One region of the Gordonia insulae genome, then DNA from elsewhere that is predicted to be linked to it. Evidence: riboswitches for the same ligand, from Rfam matches in the RefSeq annotation. Region 1 holds a riboswitch; the other holds the start of a gene.

The links. A riboswitch is a leader RNA that binds a small molecule or an ion and turns the genes downstream of it on or off. The one in region 1 is predicted to bind cobalamin.
Region 2: linked by a shared signal. The riboswitch ahead of D7316_RS23085 (ABC transporter substrate-binding protein) and the one ahead of metE (5-methyltetrahydropteroyltriglutamate--homocysteine S-methyltransferase) in region 1 are both predicted to bind cobalamin.

What each region holds. Positions count from the first base shown of each region.
Region 1 is NZ_CP033972.1:1,556,580-1,559,982, reverse strand. It holds gene metE (5-methyltetrahydropteroyltriglutamate--homocysteine S-methyltransferase) at 1-1,404, opposite strand, end outside; cobalamin riboswitch at 1,553-1,768, opposite strand; gene D7316_RS07085 (DUF5994 family protein) at 1,903-2,343, opposite strand; gene D7316_RS27615 (hypothetical protein) at 2,358-2,489, opposite strand; gene uraH (hydroxyisourate hydrolase) at 2,709-3,035, opposite strand; gene uraD (2-oxo-4-hydroxy-4-carboxy-5-ureidoimidazoline decarboxylase) at 3,032-3,403, opposite strand, start outside.
Region 2 is NZ_CP033972.1:5,045,562-5,048,964, forward strand. It holds gene D7316_RS23080 (phospholipase D-like domain-containing protein) at 1-706, opposite strand, end outside; cobalamin riboswitch at 880-1,008, shown strand; gene D7316_RS23085 (ABC transporter substrate-binding protein) at 1,108-2,643, shown strand; gene D7316_RS23090 (class I SAM-dependent methyltransferase) at 2,640-3,403, shown strand, end outside.

The sequences.
Region 1 (3,403 bases):
GCGGTCGATGGCCCGCGAGCGCAACGCCGCCCGCGCCTTGCGGATGGCGGTGGTCTGCGGGTACGAGCCTATGGTCGTGGTGGGCAGCGCGGGCAGGCCGAGGCGCGCGTTCTGCTCGGCGATCCGCTCGACCGCGACACCCCTGGTGACGTCGGAGTCGGTGATCGCGGCGAGTCGGTCGCGGACCGCCATATCCCGCAGACGAGGGTCGCTCTGCCGGGTCTCCAGTGCCGACCGGCACACCTCGAACGCCTCCAGTTCGCTGTCGCGACCGTTGCGCAGGGCCCGGGACAGCGTGGCGACCTCGCCGAACTTCTCCGCGGCGAAGGCCAGCCAGCCGCGCAGGTTGGCATCCAGAGCGTCCTCCCCGGCCAGTGAGTACGGCACGTGCAGCGTCGAACACGACGTCGACACCGCCAGGGAGCCGGCGGAGCCGAGCAGGGTACCGAGGGTCGCCAGCGCGCGGTCGAGGTCGGTGCGCCACACATTGCGGCCGTCGACGACGCCCGCGACCAGGAGCTTCGAGGAGAGCTCGGGTACCGCAGCGACCGACTCGACGGTGCCTTCCACCAGATCGACGGCGATGCCCTCGATCCCGGTGCGGGCCAATGCACCGAGTGCGTCACCGGCGTCCCCGAAGTAGGTGGCGACCAGGATCGCCGGACGCCGGGTGACCTCGCCCAGTCGGCCGTATACGGCGGCGGCGAGATCCGGGAGACCGTCGACGATGTCGGTGACCAGGGCGGGCTCGTCGAACTGGACCCACTCGACACCGGCATCGACCAGCCGGTCGAGCAACTCGATGTACAGCGGGAGGAGATCGTCGATCCGCGTGATCGGTGCGGGTCCGTCGGAGACCGCCTTCGCCAGTGCGAGGAATGTGATGGGGCCGACGACCACCGGCCGCGCCGTGATCCCGGCGCCGTGTGCCTGGGCGATCTCGGACAGGACCTTGTCCGGCCGCAGCGCGAATGCGGTGTCCGGGCCGATCTCGGGAACCAGGTAGTGATAGTTGGTGTCGAACCACTTCGTCATCTCGAGTGGGGTCACCTCGGCGGTGCCGCGCGCCGCCGCGAAGTAGCGGTCGAGCGGATCGTCGATACCGGCCACTCGCGGCGGCAGGGCGTCGAGCATGACGGCGGTGTCGAGCATCTGGTCGTAGAGCGAGAACGTGTTGACCGGAATCGAATCGATTCCCGCCGTGGACAATTCCTCCCACGAGCGGCGCCGCAGATCGGCGGCGACGACATCGAGCTCGGCGGCCGAGACGCGTCCCGCCCAATAGCCCTCGACAGCGCGTTTGAGTTCGCGGTGCGGGCCGATGCGGGCGGTGCCCAGAGTGGTCGCCGTGAAGTGGCGGGCGGATTGCGGTGTTGTCGGCGGTGTCGGTACTGCTGTCGACATGATGAGTGAACTCCTGCGAACGACGTGGACGGTCCACCGCCCTGCAGGGTGAGTCGAGCAAGCCCCATCGACGTCCGCTGAGCGCGGACGTCGTGATTCGCCAGTTCGACCTGCGCCCATTCCACGAGGCGGTGAGCCACCGGACGCGGCGCGTCCGGTACACCTGGCAGGTCTTCGGGCTCGTCGGCGGGCACCGACCCGGCACATACCAGGCGGGGCGTCCTACTGACCGTCGCTTCCCGGACCTTCGGTCCAGTGCATGTGACGGTGGTCGTTCCGACATACCGCTGCGGGACAGCTCCGGATTCTCACCGGATTCCCTCTTCATCGGCGACGATCGTCAACCAGACGACGGCACCGATGTCGACGCCGGCCGGGAAGGTAGGGGCTCCATGTCTCCCGCGAGCGGCGAACCAACTGCGTCGCCCAGAGTAGCGAGGACGATCGGCCGGGCCAACACCCGGCATGCTCGTTTCGCCCCGAGGGGCGGCACGATCCTCAGCCGGCGGTCGAGGCGTCGGACTCGATGCCGCACTGTGCCGCCGCCCGTCGCAGTATCCGTTGCGCGTCGCGGAACAGGTGACTGTACTCGGAGCCCTGTGGGCTGGTGCCCTGGCCGGCCTGCCGGAGCAGCGTCGCGGCCAGCGCGGATGCGGTCCGGGGCGGGATCACCAGCAGCGTGACGGTGGCGCGATCGGCGGTGATGGACATGAGCGGCAGCATGTCGGGCGAGTTCTCGGAGTCGAATCCGGGATAGCGCGCGAAGTTGCGCCAGTTCACGTCGATGCGTGAGATGGTGCCCAGTCGGCTGCGCGCGGCGATCTGCAGGGCAGGCAGCTCCTGAGAGATCTGGGATGTGTAGGGCAGCCAGGCGCCCGCCACGGCGAGTGTCAGGTCGGGTGCGAGTTGAAGGCGGGTCGGACCGAGCGCGGGCGCCACGGCGATGCCGCTGATCAGTCTCGCCTGACGCTGGATGACTCGTCTGGCGCGTCGGAGAACTCCAGGTCGGCGGTTGCCGACGAGGTCTGGACCGCGGCGTGCGTGGTGTCGGTGGTGTGCGAGAACAGGGTCGAATCGTTGGACATGGGGCATCCGTTCGGAGAAATGTGAGGTGGATTGCGGCTCGAGCGAGTCGCTCCACCGCCGACTCGGTCCGCGCGACTGCGGGGACTCGGCTAAACGTCGACTTCATCCTGACTGTACCCCCTGGTCGCGGGAGTGTGACGCATTGGCGGCCGGTGTGTGCCGGGGCCGCGGTCGAACGGCGCGGTCGGCGGGCGCGGTCGGCGGGCGCGGGCCGGCGCTCAGCTGCCGCGATAGGTGGAGTACGAGTACGGGCTCAGGAGTACCGGGACGTGGAAATGCCGGGCCGGGTCGTCGATGGTGAAGCAGATGTCGATCTGTGGGTAGAAGCCCTCGATCTTGTTGGCGGCGAACCACTCTCCGGTGTCGAACACCAGGTGGTAGATGCCGGCGGGTAGGGCGTCGGCGCCGACCTGACCGATCCGGCCGTCGGCGTCGGTCACGCCGGCGGCCAGCTCTGCGCCGGACTCGTCGCGCAGGCTGACCGCGACGCCGGTCGCCGGGGTACCGTTCGCCGCGTCGAGGACATGGGTGGACAGTCCTGTCACGTCGGGGCCTCCTCCTCGAGGTAGATGCTCGCCGGGGTCAGCATCCGGACGAGCCGGCTGCGGTTGATCTTCGCCAGCTCCATCCGCATCACCCTGCGCTCGGTGGTCGGATCGTTGTTCATGCGCTGCTTGAGGATGTCGAGCAGCTCGTCGGCCGGTCGCCCGTTGGCGAACACCAGATAGACGTGGCCGAACTTCTCCTCGTAGGCGGCGTTGAGCTCCTTCAGTTCGGCCAGTACCTCGGCCTGCGCGTCCGCGACCCCCGATTGCTCACGCGCCGACGACGGGTTGTCCGGCCGGTCCCCGATACGCGGATGACCGGCCAGCGCCTCGTCGAGGTCGGTGTCGGTGAGCTCGGCGAGGATCAG
Region 2 (3,403 bases), 3.5 Mb from region 1:
CGAGCTGATCCGGCCACGGGTCGGTGTCGACGTCGTCCACCGGGGCGAGGTCTTCTCCGGTGGCGACCAGCCATCGCTGACGCGCGATGTCGCCGACGAGACGGGCCGCGTCGCCGTCGACCGCGGCAGTCGCGTCGTGCCACGGCCCGTAGGAGTTGCCATTGGGTTCGACGCGTCGGGGATGGTCGTCGCGATGATCCGATCGGTCCCAGCGATCGACGGTCATGTCGATGCCGCCGCAGAACGCGATCCGATCGTCGATCACGACGATCTTCTGATGATGCGCGCCCCGGAGCGGATGGCGCGTGTCGATCTCGAGGTGGACGTTGCGGTTGGTGGCGAGGTTGGCGAGGAAGACCGGGGTCATCCCGCGGGTGATCGCGGTGAACGCGCCGACACTCCACTTGAGCAGATGGATCTCCAGGCCCGGCTGGTGGTCCGGCAGCCAGTTGAGGAAGTCGCCGAGGTCGTTGGGGCCGTCGAGCGTCTGCTCTTCCGGCTCGAACTCGATCCGGGTGTCGAAGTCCCACCCGATGAGCATGATCCGCTTCCGGGCCCCGAGCATTGCCTGCTTCGCGAACCGGAAGTAGTCGGCGGCGTCGATGATGCAGGCGAACCGGTCGGCCCGGCCGATCCCGTAGCAGTTCTGGCCGGGTACGAGAAGTGCACCGCTTGCCCCACCCCGAGCGTCGTCAATGCTGGTCACTATGTCCTCTGTCCCCGGCCCTCCACCGGCTGATGACGGTATCCGTCCGTGGAGTCGGTCGCGATGCCGGGGGTGAGTTCTGGTGCCGGTCGTGCCCGTCCCGACGAGCTGCGCCGGGCGACGGTCCGGTGCGGGTGACCGACAGCTGACTGCCCGTATCAGAAAGCCCCTGGCGGGAGCGTTCCCCGCACTGCCCGTTAGAGTGACCGTGCGCGAACGGGAAACCGGTGCAAATCCGGCGCTGCCCCGCAACTGTGAGGTCGTCACGACCGTAGCCAGATACCGCCGCGTGAAACATTCTCGGCACGGTCACGCGGGATGACCACCCGAGCACAGGCGTCGATCGCGCCTGTCCTCGTCGTTCCCGCTGGTCGTGCCATGTCGCGACGGGAGACGACCAGATGACCCCCACCACACCGACGGTCAGTCGGCGAGCATTCCTCGGAGGTGCACTCGGGATCGCCGGGGCCTTCGCGGTCGGAGCATGCGGATCGAGTGGATCCTCGGCACCGACGGGACGGCTCACCACCATGTACGAGGGTGCCGGCGCCAGCGAGACCATCGACCCCGGCATCGGGACGATGTTCATCGACGAGGCCCGGGTCAAGCACCTCTACGACGGCCTCTTCGAGGTCGACTCACAGATGCGGGCAGTGCCCCGCCTGGTGACCGACGCGGCCCCCGACGGCGCCGGCCTCGTCTGGCGGATGACGCTGCGTGAGGCCACCTGGCACGACGGCGCTCCGCTGACCGCCGACGACGTGCTGTTCACGCTGTCGCGAATCCTCGGCAAGCAGACCGAGGCGCAGCCATTCGTCGCCGCGACGACGCTGTCGGCCATCGATCTGCCGAACTCGCGGGCGGTCGATGCCCGGACGGTCGAGCTCCGACTCACGCAGCCCTCCTTCGACCTGCCCAGCCAGCTCACCTCGTACGGCACCCGCATCGTCAAGAACGGGACGCGGGACTTCACCCGCCCCAATGGAACCGGACCGTTCCGCTTCCAGTCGTTCACTCCCGGTCGCGAGTTCGTCGCCACACGCAACGACCAGTACTGGGACGGGGCGCCGTCGGTCGACACCTTGCGCATCCTCAGCGCCGGACCCGAAGCCCGCCTCGCCGCAGTGCGTAGTCAACAGGCCGACTTCGTCGACAACCTGTCGCCTTCGGCCGGTCGCACACTCGAATCCGATGACGACGTGACGGTCCACTCGACGCCGAACAGCGGAATCCTCTACTTCGCCATGAAGACCGATCGGGCACCGTTCGCCGTCCCCGATGTCCGGCGGGCGATGATGCTGATGGTCGACCGCGAGGAACTCGTACGCGTCGCCTTGCAGGGTTCGGGCGAGGTGTCCGACGACATCTTCGGGCGCGGCTACCAGTACTACGCCGACGACCTGCCCGCCCATCAGCACGACCCCGACCGCGCGAAAGCTCTCCTCCGTGCCGCAGGCGCATCGGATCTCGCCTTCGAACTGTTCGTCGCGCCGGTCGCCAACGGCTTCATCGAAGCCGCTCACCTCGTGGCCCGTCAGGCGCGCGCGATCGGCGTCGACGTCAAGGTCACCATCGGGTCCAAGGACACGTACTACACAGAGGCATTGACCAAGGGGGACATGACGATCGGTCAGTCGGGGCCGCTCGCGATCCCGTATCACTTCGGTTCCCGCCTGGTCAGCGATGCCCCGAAGAACTTCACGCACTGGTCGGATCCGACGTTCGACCAACTGTTCGTCGCGGCGCAGCGCGAACGATCCACCGAGGCGCGAGCCCGGATCTACCACCAGATGCACGAGATCCTCCACGACCGTGGAGGGTTCATCTTCTGGGCCACCACCCCGTGGCGGACCGCTTACCGCAATGGCGTTCAGAACTCGCCGAGCGGTGTCCCGAACGCCCACGACTGGGCCCGATTCGACGAGGTGACCGCATGACGCAAGGCAGACCCACCCGGCAGCAGGCAGTGGAGTGGCTCGATCGGTGGGATCTCCAGCAGGGCCACTACATGCCCGATCGCGAAGAACGCTTCGACGTCGTGATCGATGTGCTCGAACTCGTGCTCCGACGTCCCGACCCGCTCGTCGTGGACCTCGGCATCGGACCGGGATCACTTGCCCACCGCATCCTCGACCGCGTCCCCGACGCCCGGGTGGTCGGTGTCGACGCGGATCCGCTGCTGCTCGAACTCGGCGCCATCGCGCGGCCCGACCACCGGATCCGTCCCGTGCTCGCCGACCTTCGCGAACCCGGGTGGTTCGAACGTCTCGAACTCGACCGCGCGCCCGACGCCTACGTCAGTTCGACGGCGCTGCACTGGATGGACGCGACACCATTGCGTGCTCTCTTCGCCGAATGCGGACGGACCATCGCACCTGGTGGGGTCCTCGTCGACGCCGACCACCTGTACGAGGGTGAGTCGGCGCCCGGCATCGACGATCTCCTGCGTGCACTGACCGACCGTCGCGCCGTACGACGTGGGACCCGACAGACGGAGGACTGGCAGGCATGGTGGGACGCAATCGATTCCGCACCGGAACTGGCCGATCTCGTCGCAGCACGGGCCGGTGGTTTCGAGCATGTCGTCACCGACCGGCCCACCGTGCATGACTACGTCGCGTTCCTGCGCGATGGTGGGTTCTCCGAGGCCGGCGTCGTCTGGCAGGTCGGCGACGATCGCGTCGTCGTCGCGACGTC